DNA from 4 places in the Streptomyces sp. NPDC006435 genome. Region 2 is predicted to be linked to each of the others. Evidence: riboswitches for the same ligand, from Rfam matches in the RefSeq annotation. Region 2 holds a riboswitch; each other region holds the start of a gene.
The links. A riboswitch is a leader RNA that binds a small molecule or an ion and turns the genes downstream of it on or off. The one in region 2 is predicted to bind cyclic di-AMP.
Positions count from the first base shown of each region.

Region 1: it holds a riboswitch for cyclic di-AMP, as region 2 does, so the genes downstream of both, ABZZ04_RS02030 (M23 family metallopeptidase) here and ABZZ04_RS06425 (transglycosylase family protein) in region 2, are expected to answer to the same signal.
Region 3: it holds a riboswitch for cyclic di-AMP, as region 2 does, so the genes downstream of both, ABZZ04_RS14295 (peptidoglycan DD-metalloendopeptidase family protein) here and ABZZ04_RS06425 (transglycosylase family protein) in region 2, are expected to answer to the same signal.
Region 4: it holds a riboswitch for cyclic di-AMP, as region 2 does, so the genes downstream of both, ABZZ04_RS13245 (NlpC/P60 family protein) here and ABZZ04_RS06425 (transglycosylase family protein) in region 2, are expected to answer to the same signal.

Region 1 is NZ_JBEXPY010000001.1:447,421-451,613, forward strand. It holds tRNA gene ABZZ04_RS02020 (tRNA-Met) at 14-87, shown strand; gene ABZZ04_RS02025 (PP2C family protein-serine/threonine phosphatase) at 266-1,426, shown strand; cyclic di-AMP (ydaO/yuaA leader) riboswitch at 1,744-1,896, shown strand; gene ABZZ04_RS02030 (M23 family metallopeptidase) at 1,908-3,137, shown strand; gene ABZZ04_RS02035 (aldo/keto reductase) at 3,399-4,193, shown strand, end outside.
Region 2 is NZ_JBEXPY010000004.1:91,109-95,301, forward strand. It holds gene eno (phosphopyruvate hydratase) at 1-671, opposite strand, end outside; gene ABZZ04_RS06425 (transglycosylase family protein) at 1,029-1,799, opposite strand; cyclic di-AMP (ydaO/yuaA leader) riboswitch at 1,803-1,974, opposite strand; gene ABZZ04_RS06430 (transglycosylase family protein) at 2,286-3,305, opposite strand; gene ABZZ04_RS06435 (cytochrome P450) at 3,411-4,193, opposite strand, start outside.
Region 3 is NZ_JBEXPY010000011.1:85,827-90,019, reverse strand. It holds gene ABZZ04_RS14305 (STM4011 family radical SAM protein) at 1-523, shown strand, start outside; gene ABZZ04_RS14300 (SGNH/GDSL hydrolase family protein) at 597-1,430, opposite strand; gene ABZZ04_RS14295 (peptidoglycan DD-metalloendopeptidase family protein) at 1,641-2,612, opposite strand; cyclic di-AMP (ydaO/yuaA leader) riboswitch at 2,616-2,768, opposite strand; gene ABZZ04_RS14290 (alpha-galactosidase) at 3,065-4,193, opposite strand, start outside.
Region 4 is NZ_JBEXPY010000010.1:24,064-28,256, forward strand. It holds gene ABZZ04_RS13235 (NlpC/P60 family protein) at 1-354, opposite strand, end outside; gene ABZZ04_RS13240 (hypothetical protein) at 712-1,065, shown strand; gene ABZZ04_RS13245 (NlpC/P60 family protein) at 1,229-2,392, opposite strand; cyclic di-AMP (ydaO/yuaA leader) riboswitch at 2,391-2,560, opposite strand; gene pcrA (DNA helicase PcrA) at 2,827-4,193, shown strand, end outside.

The DNA.
Region 1 (4,193 bases), on a different contig from region 2:
TGGTGTTCACCGACGCGGGGTGGAGCAGCTCGGTAGCTCGCTGGGCTCATAACCCAGAGGTCGCAGGTTCAAATCCTGTCCCCGCTACTGAAGAGTCAGGCCCGGCACGCATGCAGCGTGCCGGGCCTGACTCGTTTCGTTCTCCCGCCCAGATCCCTCCATTGGCCGATGAGCGGTCGCCGCGTCGTTCCGTTCCGGGGAGTCTGGGGGCGGGGCGCGGTTCCGTCCGCAGCCGCGGACGTACCGGGCAGGAGACCAACGGGTGGTGTGGAAGCGGGAACAGCGGCGCGGCGGGCACGCCGAGGGCGGCGTCGGCACCCGGCGGTTCGTGCGGGCGATGCCCGCCCTGATGATCATCGGCGGGCTGGTCTTCGACGCCTTCACGCCGCCGACCTTCACCGCCATCCCGCTGTTCGTCGCGGCGCCGCTGATCGCCGCCCCGTTCTTCTCGCTGTCCAGCACCGTCCGCACCGGTATCGCCTCGATGCTGGCCGTCATCGCGCTGCGGCTGTCCAGCAGCACGCTGCCCGAAGTGGTGCCGCTGATCGAGCTGCTGACCCTGGCCACCGTCTCGGTCCTCGCGGTCGTGATCAACACGGTGGTGCGGCGCGGCAACGAGCAGCTGGCCTCCGCGCGGGCCATCGCGGAGACCGCCATGCGCGCGGTGCTGCCGAAGCCGTCCGAGCGGATCGGCGGACTGCACGTGGCGGCGCGTTACGTGGCGGCGCAGGCGGACGAGTTCGTCGGCGGCGACCTGTTCGCCGTGACGGACACCCCGTACGGGGTGCGCCTGGTGGTCGGGGACGTGCGGGGCAAGGGCCTCGAAGCCGTGGGGACGGTGGCGGTGGTCATCGGGGCGTTCCGCGAGGCGGCGGAGCAGGAGCGCTCGCTGGAGGGCGTGGCGTGGCGGCTGGAGCGGGCGCTGGCGCGGGAGGAGACGAGGAGGGGCGGGCTCGACGCGCTGGAGGGGTTCATCACCGCCGTGCTGGCGGAGATCCCGTCCGGGCTGTCCCGGGTGCGCGTCGTCAACCGCGGCCACCCCGAACCGATCCTGCTGCATCCCGACGGGGCGCTGGAGGTGCTGAGGCCCACCGAGCCCGCGCTGCCGCTCGGGATGGGCCTGGGCGCGTGGTCGCAGCGGACGGACGAGTGGGACCTGCCGGCCGGGACGACCCTGCTCCTGTACACGGACGGCCTCTCCGAGGCGCGGAACGTCGAAGGGGTCTTCTACGATCCGGCGGACCGGCTGCGCGGGCGGATCTTCCCGGGGCCCGAGGAGCTGCTGTCCGCGCTGACCGACGACGTGCGCCTGCACACGGGCGGCGAGACGACCGACGACATGGCGCTGCTCGCGGTCATGTGTCCGGCGGAGGGTCAGCCGGACCGGCGCAGGACCGTGCGGATCGTCGGCCTGGAGGAGGCGTGAGGGGAGGCGTGAGGGGAGGCGCGGGAGGAGGATGCGGGAATGGTTGCGGGGTGGGCGCGGGGCCGGTTCCGTTCCTTCCGTTCGCGATGCCACCGTACGTAATCGAAAGGCGCCGCTCCGCATAACGTTTGACGCAACGTCAGAAACGGGATAATGACTGAGGTGCGGTCAACTCATACGTTTTCATTGAGTTATGTCCCGTAAAGTCCAGGCCAAAGACGTGAACGATCAGTGGGAACAGCTTGGAATGCGGCCCCGGTGTCTATTAACGTTCGATAACGCAGCGCGGTCGTCCCAGCCGTCGCCAGTGGCGGCACCGTGCGCGAGCGCCGAATTCCGCAAGGGAACCGGGGAACCACCTATATGGGGTGAATCGGACGCCTGTGTCTCGTGAGAGGCAGAGGAGCCCGTAGGAGACCTTCCTGCTCCGAACCCGTCAGCTAACCCGGTAGGCGAGAAGGAAGGAAAGGAGTGCGCCCCCGTGGCGTCCAACAAGCCTGCCCCCGAGGTCCCGTCCCGGTTCACCCCCGACTACGGCTTCGGCTCCGACTTCCCCGCGCAGCGCGGCTCCGACTTCGGTTCCGACGCGGCGGCCACCGGGACGGTGACGACGGCGTACGGCAGCGACTACGGCACCGGCCATGGCGGCGACTTCACCACCGAGTTCAGCGGTGACTTCAACGACGGCTTCGGCGGCGACTTCCGCGCCGAGGGCAACGGCGGCGAGCCCGCGCGCAGCCTGGAGGAGTGGAACCCCACCGAGGAGTCCGTCCGCCCCGTGCGCGGCCGGCACCGCGTCGCCAAGCAGCGCAGCGGACTCGCCCGCAGTTCGACGGTGCTGGGCGTCGGCGTCATCGCGGCGGTCGGTGCGGGCGGCATGGCCACCGCGCAGAGCAAGCCGCCGGTCTCCATCTCCGTCCCCGACTCCATCACGGAGAACCTCCCCGACGCCGCGTCACTTCCCGGCGTGGGCGCACTGTTCTCCGACGACTCGGACAAGGACGCGTCCGAGGACGTCACCGCCACCGCCCCGCTGACCTCCGCCGGCATCACCGTCGCCGAGGCCGAGCAGGGCAGGACGGACGCGGGCGAGGCGCTCCGTGTCCGCATCCTCCAGCAGGCCGAGCAGCAGCAGGACGCGGCCGTCGCCGAGGCCAAGGCCGCCGAGGAGAAGGTGGCCGCCGAGAAGGCCGCCGCCGAGGCGAAGAAGCAGCAGGACGAGGCCGAGGCCAAGGCCGCCGCCGAGAAGAAGAAGGCGGAGGAGGAGGCCAAGAAGAAGGCGGAGGCCGCGCGGCTCGCCAAGCTCGCCGCCAGCTACGCCGTTCCGACCTTCTCGTACACGATCACCTCGACCTTCGGGCAGGCCGGTTCGATGTGGTCCTCCGGCCACCACACCGGCCTCGACTTCGCCGCCCCGACCGGAACCCCGATCAAGGCCGTGCACAGCGGCACGATCAAGTCGGCCGGTCTGGCCGGTTCGTACGGCTACCGCACGGTGCTGGAGCTGGAGGACGGTACGGAGATCTGGTACTGCCACCAGTCCTCGATCGGCGTCGGCGTCGGCCAGAAGGTCACCACCGGCGAGACCATCGGCCGGGTCGGTGCGACCGGCAACGTGACCGGACCGCACCTCCACCTGGAGATCCACACCCCCGACGGCACGGGCGTCGACCCGATGGCCTGGCTCCGCGGCAAGGGCCTCAACATCTGAGGCGACCCGGCCCGACCCGGTCCACCGGCCCATGAACCCCGGCAGTCCTGACGCTCACCCCCCGACGTCAGGGCTGCCGGTTCGTCTTGAGCGGCACAGGACCCGGAACCCGGAACGGCAGTCCCGACCGGGCCGACGGGCCGACGGGCCGACGGGCTGTCGGGGACAGCGAACCCGAACGAACCCGTCGGGAACGACGAACCCGCAGGAAACAACGAGCCCGTCGGAATAGCGGGCCCGTTGGAATTCGTTGATCCACTTATGACTTCTCTTCGTAAGCTGGGCTCCTCCGACCTCCAGGTCTTCCCGCTCGCACTCGGTGGCAACGTCTTCGGCTGGACCGCCGACGAGGCGCAGTCGTTCGCCGTGCTGGACGCCTACGTCGAGGCCGGGGGCAACTTCATCGACACCGCCGACGTGTACTCGGCCTGGGTCCCGGGCAACGAGGGCGGTGAGTCCGAGACCGTCATCGGCAAGTGGCTCGCCGCGCGCGGCAACCGTTCCGACGTCGTCGTCGCCACGAAGGGCGGCGCCCACCCCGAGTACAAGGGGCTCTCCTCCGCCACCGTCAAGGCCGCCGCCGAGGAGTCGCTGCGCCGGCTCGGCACCGACCACATCGACCTCTACTACACGCACTTCGACGACGAGACCGTGCCGGTCGAGGAGATCATCACCGCCCTGGACCAGCTGGTGAAGGAGGGCAAGGTCCGGGAGATCGCCGCCTCCAACATCAGCGCCGAGCGGCTCCGGGCGTCCCTGGACTTCTCGGAGCGCGAGGGGCTGGCGCGCTACGTCGCCCTCCAGCCGCACTACAACCTGGTCTCCCGCGACACCTACGAGGGCGAGCTCCAGGACACGGCCGCCCGCGCCGGGCTCGCCGCCGTGCCGTACTACGCCCTGGCCTCCGGCTTCCTCACCGGCAAGTACCGTCCGGGCGCCGTGGTGGACAGCGCGCGGGCGCAGAGCGCCGGTCAGTACCTGGAGTCGGAGCGGGGGCAGAAGGTCCTGGCCGCGCTGGACAAGGTCGCCCAGGAGCACGACGCGCAGATCGCGACC
Region 2 (4,193 bases):
TCCAGGATGAGGTCGAGGGCGGCGCGGTTCGAGTCCAGGTTCGGCGCGAAGCCGCCCTCGTCACCGAGGCCGGTCGACAGGCCCTTGGCCTTCAGGACCTTCTTCAGCGTGTGGTAGACCTCGGCACCCCAGCGCAGGGCCTCGGAGAAGGACTCCGCGCCGATCGGGGCGATCATGAACTCCTGGATGTCCACGTTGGAGTCGGCGTGCGAACCGCCGTTGAGGATGTTCATCATCGGAACGGGCAGCAGGTGCGCGTTCGGGCCGCCCAGGTAGCGGAACAGCGGCAGGTCCGAGGCCTCGGACGCGGCGTGGGCGACGGCCAGCGAGACGCCGAGGATGGCGTTGGCGCCGAGCGAGCCCTTGTTCTCCGTGGCGTCCAGGTCGAACATCGCCTGGTCGATCAGCCGCTGCTCGGTGGCGTCGTAGCCGACGAGCTCCGGGCCGATCTGCTCGATCACGGCGAGGACGGCCTTCTCGACGCCCTTGCCCTGGTAGCGGTTGGGGTCACCGTCACGAAGCTCGATGGCCTCGAACGCACCGGTGGAGGCGCCGGACGGGACGGCAGCACGGCCCGTGCTGCCGTCGTCGAGGCCGACCTCGACCTCGACCGTGGGGTTTCCGCGGGAGTCGAGGATTTCCCGGGCTACGACGACGTCGATGGACGGCACGAGGCATCTCCTTCTGGGATATGACGCTGGTTGTGCAGGGTCGCTTTGGCCTTGCGACAAGAGCCTAACCGGCCCGGCCCGATCAGCCCGACGACCGCCCGTCCCCTGGGACGAAAAAGGACCCGGGGGCGGACAATGCGGGATGAAAGACCAGATTTTTACCGGCTGGTAACTACAGGAGTTGAACAGTCCCTCCCCTTTTACGGGCACCCCTCCCCCTTACGGGGAGGAGGACTCCGGCGGCGGGGGCCCGCCCGTGAGGGCCGGGGCCGTCCGCGCGGCGGGAAGGCGGAAACCCCGGCCCGCGCGTACGGAGGGTCGCGCGGGCCGGGGCCGCCGGGGAGGAGAGGGTCCCGGCTACTTCGTCAGGTGCAGCTGCTGACCCGGGTAGATCAGGTCGGCGTTCTCGACGATGTCCTTGTTCAGCTCGAACAGCTTCTGCCAGCCGCCCTCGACGTCCTGGTCGGCGGCGATCTTGCTCAGCGAGTCGCCGGTGACGACCTTGTACTCGCCGTCGCCCTTCTTGACCTTCTTGCCGGTCGGGGTGGTGACGGTCTTCTTGGCCTCGGCCCGCGGGGCGGCGGAGCGCTCGGAGCGGGAGGCGGCGGGGGCCTCGGTGCGCTCCTGCTTCGGCTGGGCCTGGCGGGTCGGCTGCGACTGCTGCTTCGGGGCGGCCGGGGTGCTCTGCTGCTGGGTGGAGCCGGACTTCTCGGTGGAGCCGGAGGAGCCGGTGTCGACGCCCGGGTCGACGCCGTCGTTGGTCAGGCCGCCGGCACCGGCGCAGGCCCAGGCACCCGGGCCCTGCAAGTCGAGGAGGCGCTCGGCGGTGGCGATCTGCTGGGCCTTGGTGGCCAGGTCGGCGCGGGGGGCGTACTGCAGACCACCGGCGGCGGCCCAGCTGGACTGGGAGAACTGCAGGCCACCGTAGTAGCCGTTGCCGGTGTTGATCGACCAGTTGCCACCGGACTCGCACTGGGCGACGGCGTCCCAGGTGGCGACGGAGGCGGCGGAGGCGCTGGTCGCACCCATCAGGGGGGCGGCGACGGCGGCACCGGTGACACCGGCGAGCGTGGCGATGCGGACGGCCTTGGACGGGCGGCGGTGCTTGCCCTTGCTGGAAAACAGCATGGAACTTCTCCTCACCGACGCCTACGAGGTGAGCTGTCGGGTTCGGGCCAAGTGAGTTGCCCGGTCGCACGTCCTAGCACGCGACTTCACCCCAAGCCGGTCCTGATGCGTCCTTCGACGATCGGGGCCGGCGCCTACCTGGGTCCCCCGCTCCTGCCTACGGCGCTTTACGCGTCTGTTCCCTCCGACCGACGGCAGGATTCGGCGTGACGGTCGACGGGGCCCGCGGTGCGAGCGGTTCCGACCGTAAACATACGCAACCCCCACATTCAAAGATGGACACATCGGACAATAAGCCCTTACTTGCATCTGAGGATCTGTTGTTTCCGCAGGTCGGACCCGATGTGCGGGGGTTCCCGGCGCGCGACACGCCAGTTGACGCAAAGAGACCCATGTCTCACTTACGCATAAGTGGACATAGGCCCCTGAACTGCCCCGGTTTCGGGGTCTTTTTCAGCCGGTTGTCAGGCCGCTCTCACTCGGCTCTCACTCGGCCCTCACATCGAGGTCGAGCCGCTGGCCGGGAAGGATGAGGTCCGGGTCGGAGCCGACCTCGGCCCTGTTCGCCTCGTACAGCGCGGCCCACCCACCAGGGACCTTCTGCTCGTCGGCGATGGCCCAGAGGTTGTCACCGGGGCGGACGGTGTACGGGTCGGCGGCGACCGGGGCATCCGTGTCGCGCGCGCCGTCACCGCCGCGGGAGGCGTGACGGCCCGACTCGCGGCCCTCGTCGGCGCCGGCCCCGCGGCCGTTCTCGACGGCCGGGGCGCCGCGATGCTTGCCGCCCTGACCGCTGGACGATTCAGGTGAACCGGACGGGACGGACTTCCCGGGCGTGTCGGCAGGGTCCTCCGTGGAGCCCTCCGCGGAGCCCTCCGCGGGCGGGGTCGTGGGGGTTGTGGACGAGGGATCCGGCGACGGCGTGACCGTCCCCGACGGCTCGTCGGCGCCGCCCGGTCCGGACGAACCGTCCTCGCCGTCCACCGCACCCGCGCCGTCCGTGTCGCCCGTGGCGCCGTCCGACGGGCCGGCCTCGTCGGCCGGGGTCTTCGACGGCTTCCCGGTGGACTTGCCGTCCTGCCCCGGGTCGACGGAGGGCGCGGTCCCCGGGTCGACGCCGGGCAGCGTCCCGTCCGTCGCGAGGCCGGAGATGACCGCACAGCTGGGCCACGCCTGCGGCCCCTGGTCCTCCAGGACCTTCTGGGCCACGGCAATCTGCTGCGCCCGGCTGGCGAGGTCGGCGCGCTCGGCGTACGACTCGCCGCCGTACGCCTTCCAGGTCTCCGGCGAGAGCTGGAGCCCGCCGTAGGAGCCGTTGCCGAAGTCGGCGCTCCATGTGCCGCCGCTCTCGCACTCGGCCACCCGGTCCCAGGTCGTGGCGTCGGCCGCGTGCGCACCGGACGCGCCGAGCAGCGGGATGGCGATGGCGGACCCGGTCACGCCCGCGGCGACGACGATGGCGGGTGCCTGACGGGGGCGACGGTGTTTGCCGTTCGCGGAGCCCATGGGGTTGCCTTCCGTGTAGCTGACGTGTGACTGGTGGGTCGAACGGTGAACCTAGCTGGACTCGAACGGGAGTCACAAGTCGATGCAGCGCGGATCACGTAAAAGTCACAGAGTTGACGAGGCGTCACTTCCGGGCCGCCCGGACTCCGGCGTGAACTCCACCGGGAGGGTGCGCAGTCCGCGCATGATGAGCCCGCCACGCCACCGCAAATCACCGGATTCCACCGCGAGCCGCAGGTCGGGAAGGCGTCTCAGCAGCGTGGTGAGCGCGGTCCGGCCCTCCAGCCGGGCGAGCGGCGCGCCCAGGCAGTAGTGGATGCCGTGCCCGTACCCGAGGTGCTGATTGTCACGCCGCGCGAGGTCCAGGGTGTCGGGGTCCGTGAAGCGTTCCGGGTCGCGGTCGGCGGCGGCGAGCACCACGAGCACGGGATCCCCGGCCGCGATGTCCTGACCGCCGAGCGTCAGCGGCTCGGTGGCGAACCGCCAGGTCGCCAGCTCGACCGGACCGTCGTACCGCAGCAGCTCCTCGATCCCGGTCTCCAGCAGCCCGCCCCCGTCCGTGTCGACGGAGTGCTGGAGCAGGGCGCGCTGCTCCGGGTCGCGCAGCAGGGAGTGGACGCCGTTTCCGATGAGGTTGACCGTCGTCTCGAACCCGGCGAAGAGCAGGATGAAGGCCATCGCCGCGGCCTCGTTCTCGGTGAGGTGCTCGCCATGGTCGCTGGCCCGGATCAGCCCCGAGATCAGGTCCTCCCCCGGGTTCTCGCGCTTGCGGTGGATCAGCTCGGCGAGGTAGCCGCGCATCTTCTTCACCGATCTGGCCACCCCGCCGCGCGGGCCGCCGCCGTGGCGGATCATCATCCCCGCCCAGTCCCGGAAGTCGTCCTGGTC
Region 3 (4,193 bases), on a different contig from region 2:
GGGGCAGACGCCGTACGAGAGGTTCCTCGGCAAGTGCCGGGAGCTGACCGCGATGGGCGTCCGGCACAGCGTCGGGATCGTCGGGCTCGACGAGCACCTGGCGGAGGCGCGGCGGCTGCGGGCCGCGCTGCCGGACGAGGTCTACCTGTGGGTGAACGCGGCGGAGGGCCACACCTACACGGACGAGGAGGCGGACCGCTGGACGGCCGTCGACCCGCTCTTCCCCTACAGCCGGCACCCGCACCGGTCGGCGGGGCTGCCCTGCCGGACCGGTGAGTCGGTCGTCTCGGTGGACGGGGAGGGCACGGTGCGGCGCTGCCACTTCGTGCCGGCGGAGCTCGGCAACCTCTACGACGGGAGCTACCGGCGGGCGCTCGGGCCGCGGGCCTGCCCGCTGGCGGTCTGCGACTGCCACATCGGGTACGTGCACCTGGAGACGCTGCCGCTGTACGACGTCTTCGCGGGCGGGGTGCTGGAGCGGATACCGGCGGCGTCGCCGCCGTCCCTCCTCGGACGGGCCTGAGAGGCCCGGATCCGTCCGTCGCACGGCCGGGTCCGGGCCGTCCGCTCCGTCCGGCGCCCGGTGGGAAGCATCCCTAGAGCGGCAGCAGGTCCGGCCGCTTCGCTTCGACGTGGTCGCCGGAGGACTCTCCGCGCAGCCGCCGTCCGATCCACGGCACCAGGTACTCGCGCGCCCAGTGGATGTCGTCGCGCCGCACTTCGAGCGTGCCGCGCTGGGCCTGCGGGGGCCATTCCTGGTCGGGGTCGGCCGGCACCTCCATGCCGAGGACCTGGGCGGCGCGCAGCGCGACCCTGGTGTGTCCCTCGGGCGAGAGGTGGAGCCGGTCGTCGTCCCAGGCGCGCCGGTCCTGGACGGACCGCAGCGACCACAGGTCGAGGACCGGGCACCCGTAGCGGTCCGCGACGGCCCGCACATGGGCGTTGTACGTGGCGATCTTGCCGCGCAGATGGCGCAGCACGGGGACGCCACGGGTGTCGAAGCCGGTGGTGATCATGACCGTCCCGACCGATCCGCTCAGGTCGGCGACCGCGCGCTCGAAGCGCTCGGCCACGTCGTCGGGGTCGGTGCCGGGGCGGATGATGTCGTTGCCGCCCGCGCAGAAGCTCACCAGGTCGGGGGCGAGTTCCTTGGCGCGCGGCACCTGCTCCTCGACGATCTGGTCGAGGAGGCGTCCGCGTACGGCGAGGTTGGCGTACCTGAAGTCCCCGTGGGGATCCGCGTCCGGTCCGGTGTCCGGGAGCTGGTCCGCGAGGAGTACCGCGAACCGGTCCGCCCAGCCGACGAAGGCCCCGTCCGGCCCCGGGTCGCCGACCCCTTCGGTGAAGCTGTCGCCGATCGCCGCGTACGACCCGATGACACCATTTCGGTTGATGACGCCACGTTGATTTTTTCTCGAATCGTCTGCCACAAGCGCTTATCCTGCACCGCTGAATGTGACCTACGCGACCGTAATATGGGGTTGACGGGAGGTGAGATAGACCACCCGGTCAGTTTTTGGCAAAGGGGGAATACGCCGAAGGGGCGGTGCGCCGCCGCGCACCGCCCCTTCCATGTCGCCGGGGTCGGATTCCGCCGTCCGGTTTCCCGGCCGTGCGGATCGGACGTGGATCCGTACGGATCAGACGTAGATGCCGTGCGAGGCCAGGTAGGCGATCGGGTCGATGTCCGAGCCGTACGCCGGACCCGTGCGGACCTCGAAGTGCAGGTGCGGACCGGTGGAGTTGCCGGTGGAGCCGGAGAGGCCGACCTGCTGCCCGGCGCTCACGCTCTGACCCGCCGAGACGGAGAGGGAGGACATGTGGCCGTACTGCGAGTAGCGGCCGTCGGCGTGCTTGATGACGACCTGGTTGCCGTACGCGCCGCCCCAGCCGGCGGTGACGACGGTGCCGGAGGTGATGGCCTTCACACTGGTGCCGGTGGAGACGGGGAAGTCGATCCCGCTGTGGCTGCCGCTGGACCAGTTGGATCCGGAGGCCCGGTAGTTGGTGGTGTGGTTGCCGGGAACCGGGTGGACGTAGCCGGAGCCGGTGCTCTGGGCGGCCGGGGCGGAGGTCGCGGCCTTGGACTCGGCGACGGGCGCGGACTTGACCGGGGCCGACTCGGCCGGGGCGGCCTGGGCCGGGGCCGACTTCTTCGCGACCGACGGCGCCGAGGGGGCCTTCGACGGGAGGGAGGAGCCGGTGCCCGTGCCGGTGGACGCGGCGCCGGCGGACGCCTTGCCGCCGAGGGTCAGCTTCATGCCCGGGAAGATCAGGCCGGGGTTCTCGCCGACGATCTGGCGGTTGTCCTGGTACAGCTTCTGCCAGCCGCCCTGGACCTTGTACTCGGCGGCGATCTTCGCCAGGTAGTCGCCGGTGACGACGGAGTACGTCGTGGTGGCGGGAGCCTGCTTCTGCGCGACCGGCTGGGCGTGCGTGGTGGTGACGGGGGCCTTCTGCGGCACGACGGCCGGGGCGGCCTGCTCCGCGGCGTGGGCGCCGGTGGCGCCGAGCAGCGGGAGCGCGATGACGGCGCCGCCGGCGCTCGCCGCGACGACGCCGCGGGCGATGGGGCCGGCCTTGGGACGACGGTGCTTACCCGATATGGGCATGAAGTGTTTCCTCTCCGGCGCCTGCGAGGTGAGCTGTCGGGTTCGGGCTGGAGATGCCCGGCCGCGCGAACGCGACTTCACCCCTAGCCGACCGGATACCGGTCGGCGGCTTACCTGGTTCCCCCGCTCCTGCCACGCGATCAGTGGATGTGAATTCCGGGCGGCGGCAGGATTGGGCGGTCCGTCCGGATTGACGGTGACCGTAGGCGAGCCGGGACGTCGAGAACAAGCCATGGGTTCCACCCCGGATTCCGCACCCGGGAAATCGGTGCGGAATTCCGGTCACACTCCGTGGATTAAGGATCATGCCTTTCCGCGCCGCGCACGGAATTCCCGACCGCCCCTTCGCCACACACCGTCACGGATATGATCCCGCTCACGAGCGGGCAACCATCTCCCCCGCACCCGGGGCAAGTTGCACCAAAAGGAACATTACGGACACACTTCGCAGGTCATCCCTTCCGAAGCCTCAGCACGCGCGCGTCGAGATCCCCCCGGAGCCCGGTGTGCAGTCCGCGGTGCAGCAGCACCGAACCGTGGTGCACCGCCCCCGTGTCCAGGCAGGTGTACGTGGCCCCGGGGTCGATCCCGCGCAGCCGCAGGGCCGGGGGCCGCTCCCGGTGGCGCTGGGTCTCCAGCCACATCAGGACCACGGTCTCCTCGCCGCGGACGTACTGGACCGCGCTGAGGCCGCCGTCCGGGGGGCGCAGCCGGTACAGCTCGCCGTGCTGCACCACCGGCCGGATCTCCTTGTACAGATCCACCCATTCCCGCGCCTCGGCGAGCTCCTCCCCGCTCCACTTCGCGAGGTCCCCGCCGATGCCGAGCACCCCGGCCATCGCACTCACGAAACGGAAGCGCAGGGAGCTGACCCTGTCGTTGAACTGGACGTTCGGACTGTCGGTGACCCAGGCGGCCATCACCCGGGCCGGGTGAATCTGACCGAAGCCCTCCTGGATGGCGAGCCGGTCCAGCGGGTCGGTGTTGTCGGAGGTCCACACCTGGTCCGTACGGGACAGGATTCCCAGGTCGATCCGCCCGCCACCGCCCGAGCAGGACTCGAACGCGACGGAGGGGTGCGCGGCCCCGAGCCGGTCGATCAGTGCGTACAGGCCGTCCACGTGCTCGATCCAGAGCTTCTGCGGATACTCCTCGCCCGGCCACCCCGCATCGGTGAAACAGCGGTTGAAATCCCATTTCACATAGTCGATGGGCGCGCTGGAGAGCAGGGTGTCCAGCTGCCCCAGGAGATATTCGCGCACATCGGCGCGGGCCAGGTTCAGCACCAGCTGATTGCGGTACTCGGTCCGCTTCCTGCCCGGGAAGTGCTGCACCCAGTCGGGGTGCGCACGATAGAGATCACTGTCCGGGTTGACCATTTCCGGTTCGACCCAGATACCGAACTGCATGCCGAGTGCGTGCACTTCGTCCGCGAGCGGCTTCAGCCCCTCGGGAAAGCGGTCCGGATTCGGCGTCCAGTCGCCGAGCCCGGCCCGGTCGCTGGTCCGCCGCCCGAACCACGCGTCGTCCACGACGAAGAGTTCCACGCCCACCCCGGCGGCGCGGGCGGCGAGGGCGCGC
Region 4 (4,193 bases), on a different contig from region 2:
GGACGGGCTGATGCCGCCGGCGCGGTACTGCGCGGCGGCGTACGAGCCCAGCTCGTCGCGCGCGGTGTTGAGGCGCTCGGTGCGGCGGGCGGCCTCGTCGCGCAGGGCGTTCAGTTCCTTGGTCGCGGCGGTCGCCTTCTCCTTCGCGCCGTTGTACTTCTCGGTGGCGACCTCCGCGTCGTGGTACAGCCGGTTCACCTCGGCCTTGACCTGGGCGGGGGTGAGGTCGGGGTCGGCGTGGGCCGATCCCGGCAGCACGACGGCGGTGGCGGCGCCGGTGAGGGCGAGACCGGCCGCGGTGCGGGCAGCAGAGCCGGAGAACGGGCGCTGCTTGGGTTTTCGATGCGCTGCCACGAGGGCGTGCGTCCTTCCTGATGACTGCCCGTCGGGGACTACCGACGGGCCCACCGACGGACCGGCGACGGGGCGCCACGGGGGAGCGGCCCGCCGCCGGACCGCCCGGCGGGGCGACCGGTGCGCCGTCCGCGGACGGAGCGGCGATGGAGCCGGTCACCTCGTCAGGGACGCTAGACCCGGGGCACGGGCAGGAGTCGTAATGACGCTTATTGTCTTAATTTGGCGCGGCGATGTCGTCGAGTGATCGAGAAAAATGCACCAGAGTGAGGCATTGGGTACAGACACGAGTGAAGCAGCCGGGAAGTCGCACCTGCCTGCAGGGTGGTGATATGGGCGGGGCTAGGCTGCGGCCTCATGGACGTACTCATTCATGTCTTCGTCGCCCTGCACATCATCGGCATCGCCTCGCTGCTGGGTGGTTTCCTGACCCAGATGAAGGCGATGGGCGCGGGCACGGCCCGGTTCGTGCCGGCGATGCTGCACGGTGCGCTGACCATGCTGGTCACCGGCGTCGCGCTGGTCGGGCTGAACGAGGCCGACGGCGGCCACGTGAACAACATCAAGATCGGGGTCAAGACGCTGATCCTGGTCGCCATCCTCGCGCTCGTCTACGTCAAGCGGGACGAGGAGACGGTCGACAAGGGTGCCTTCGCGGCGGTCGGCGGCCTGACGCTCGCCAACATCTTCATCGCCACGCTCTGGACCTGAGCCGGCCCTGAACCTGCCCGGCCCCGGGCCCGCCCGGGGGCCCTGAGTTCGCACGGCCCCGGGCCCGGTCGCTGCCCCGCCGCACTGGGCGGGGGCCCCGGTGTGCCGGACGGGCTCGGAGCGGCGAGCCCGTCCGGCGGCCGGAGGCCGGGCGGTACGGCCGCTACGCCGGGCGCACGCTGCCGTAGATCGGCATGTAGTAGATCGACTCCTCGCGCACGTCGGCCCCGGGCTTCGGCGCGTGGATCATCATCCCGTCGCCCTTGTAGATGCCGACGTGGCTGATGTCGTCGTAGAAGAAGACGAGGTCGCCCGGCCGCAGGTCCGCCGTGGCGACCCGGGTGCCGACCTTCACCTGGTCCCAGGTGGTGCGCGGGAGGTCGACGCCCGCCGCCTTCCACGCCGCCTGGGTGAGCCCGGAGCAGTCGTACGAGTCCGGGCCGGTCGCGCCCCAGACGTACGGCTTGCCTATCTGGGCCCTGGCGAAGGCGAGCACCTTGTCCGTCCTGCTGGTGGCGTCGCTGTCCGAGCCGGTCCCGGTGCCCGTACCTGTACCCGTACCGCTGCCGGAACCCGCCTCCTTCGCGGCCTCCTCGGCCTTGCGGTCCGCCTCTGCCTTGGCGGCGGCCTGCTGCTTCGCCAGCTCCTCGGCCTTGCGCCCGGCCTCCGCCTCCTTCTCCCGCTCCAGCGCCGCGAGCCGCGCCTTCTCCTCGGCGGTCAGCTTCGACAGCAGCGTGCGCGCCTCGCCCAGCTTCTTCTGGACGTCCTGCTTGCTGGTGCGCAGCGTGGCCTGGGTCGTCGTCAGGGTCTCCAGGCTCCGTACCGCCTCGGAGCGCTTCTTCGCCGCCCTGGCCTGCTGGGCCTGGAAGTCGGTGACCGCCTTCTGCTGCCGGCTGGTCATCCGGTCCATCAGCCGGCTCTGGTCGAAGTACGCCTGCGGGTCGTCGGCCAGGAAGAAGGTGGCGGTCGGCGCGATGGAGCCGTTGCGGTACTGCGCGGCGGCGTAGGCGCCGAGCGTCCGGCGCGCTTCGTTGAGCTCGTCGGCGCGCTCGGCCACGTCGTCCAGCAGGGCCCGGACCTTGGCGCGCTGGGCGGTGGAGGCCTCCTTGGCCAGGTTGTACTTCTGGGTCGCGGTGCCCGCCTGCCGGTAGAGGTCGTCGACCTTCTTCTGGACGTCCTCGATGCCGGGCTTCGGGTCGGGCGCGGCCGTGGCGCTCTGCGTGGAGAGCAGGGTCACGGACGCCAGCGCCGCCGTGGTGAGCCCGACGGCCGGTGCGTTGCTGAACGTCCGGGGGCGCGGTTTGCGGTGCGATGCCAAGTCGGGCATCTCCTTCCGTGGACCGCCTGCCGGGTTAGCTGTCGGGTTCGGGCGGAACGGAAGGTTGCCCTACGGTCCGTTCAGTGGGGGATGAGGACCGATTCACCCCGGTGCTGCCTGTTGGGTCCCCGGCTCCGAACGCCCGCGAGGGCAGTCCGGATTCGGCGCGGGCGCCCGCTCGGCGTGGTTCGCCGCAAAGGGGGTACGGGCGGCCCGGTCGTGCACGCTAGCCAACCGGTGTGCCGCTGGGAAGGTCGATGTTCGATATGCCCGATACATTTTCGTGACCTGGGTGGCGGGGGCGGCCGGGGGCCGGAACCCCTCACGCGGTGTGCGCACCCGCTCCCGGTGCGTGTCCGGTGTGTGTCCGGCGTGCGGGTGCCGGGGGGCGGTTGGGCAAGGGCCCGCCGGGTGTCTGTGCGGCGGCTTAGACTCGACAAGCGATGAGCAGCCTCTTTGACGACAGTTTCCTGGCCGGCCTCCAGCACTCGGAGGAAGAGCCCCCGCCGCCCCCCGAGGACGCCGCACCCGAAGAGGTGCCGGAGGGGCTCTTCGGGGACGTGTTCGACGGGCCGCCGCAGCCCAGGGACGCGTACTACCGCGACGGTGCCCCCCGCCCCGTCATCGACCCCGCGGCGCTCCTCGACGGGCTGAACACCGAGCAGCGCGCCGCCGTCGTGCACGCGGGCTCCCCGCTGCTCATCGTCGCCGGGGCCGGCTCCGGGAAGACCCGGGTGCTGACCCACCGGATCGCCCACCTCCTGGCCGAGCGCGGGGTGCACCCCGGCCAGATCCTGGCGATCACCTTCACCAACAAGGCCGCGGGCGAGATGAAGGAGCGCGTCGAGCAGCTCGTCGGACCGCGCGCCAACGCCATGTGGGTCATGACTTTCCACAGCGCGTGCGTGCGCATCCTGCGCCGCGAGTCGAAGAAGCTCGGCTTCACCTCGTCGTTCTCGATCTACGACGCGGCCGACTCCAAGCGGCTGATGGCGCTGGTCTGCCGCGATCTCGACCTGGACCCGAAGCGCTTCCCGCCGAAGTCGTTCACGGCCAAGGTCTCCAACCTGAAGAACGAGCTGATCGACGAGGAGACCTTCGCCGGCCAGGCAGCCGACGGTTTCGAGAAGACGCTCGCCCAGGCGTACACGATGTACCAGTCCCGGCTGCGCGAGGCCAACGCGCTGGACTTCGACGACATCATCATGACGACGGTCCACCTGCTCCAGGCGTTCCCCGACGTCGCCGAGCACTACCGCCGCCGCTTCCGGCACGTCCTGGTCGACGAGTACCAGGACACCAACCACGCCCAGTACACCCTCGTGCGGGAACTGGTCGGGCCGACGGGCGAGAACGACGCCCCGGCCGAGCTGTGCGTCGTGGGCGACGCCGACCAGTCGATCTACGCCTTCCGCGGCGCGACCATCCGCAACATCCTCCAGTTCGAGGAGGACTACCCGGACGCGACCACGATCCTCCTGGAGCAGAACTACCGCTCCACGCAGACGATCCTGTCCGCCGCCAACGCGGTCATCGAACGCAACGAGAGCCGCCGTCCCAAGAACCTGTGGACGAACGCCGGTACGGGTGCCCGGATCACCGGCTACGTCGCCGACACCGAGCACGACGAGGCGCAGTTCGTCGCGGACGAGATCGACCGGCTCACCGACGCGGGCGACGCCAAAGCCGGTGACGTCGCGATCTTCTACCGCACGAACGCCCAGTCCCGTGTCTTCGAGGAGATCTTCATCCGCGTCGGCCTGCCCTACAAGGTCGTCGGCGGCGTGCGCTTCTACGAGCGCAAGGAGGT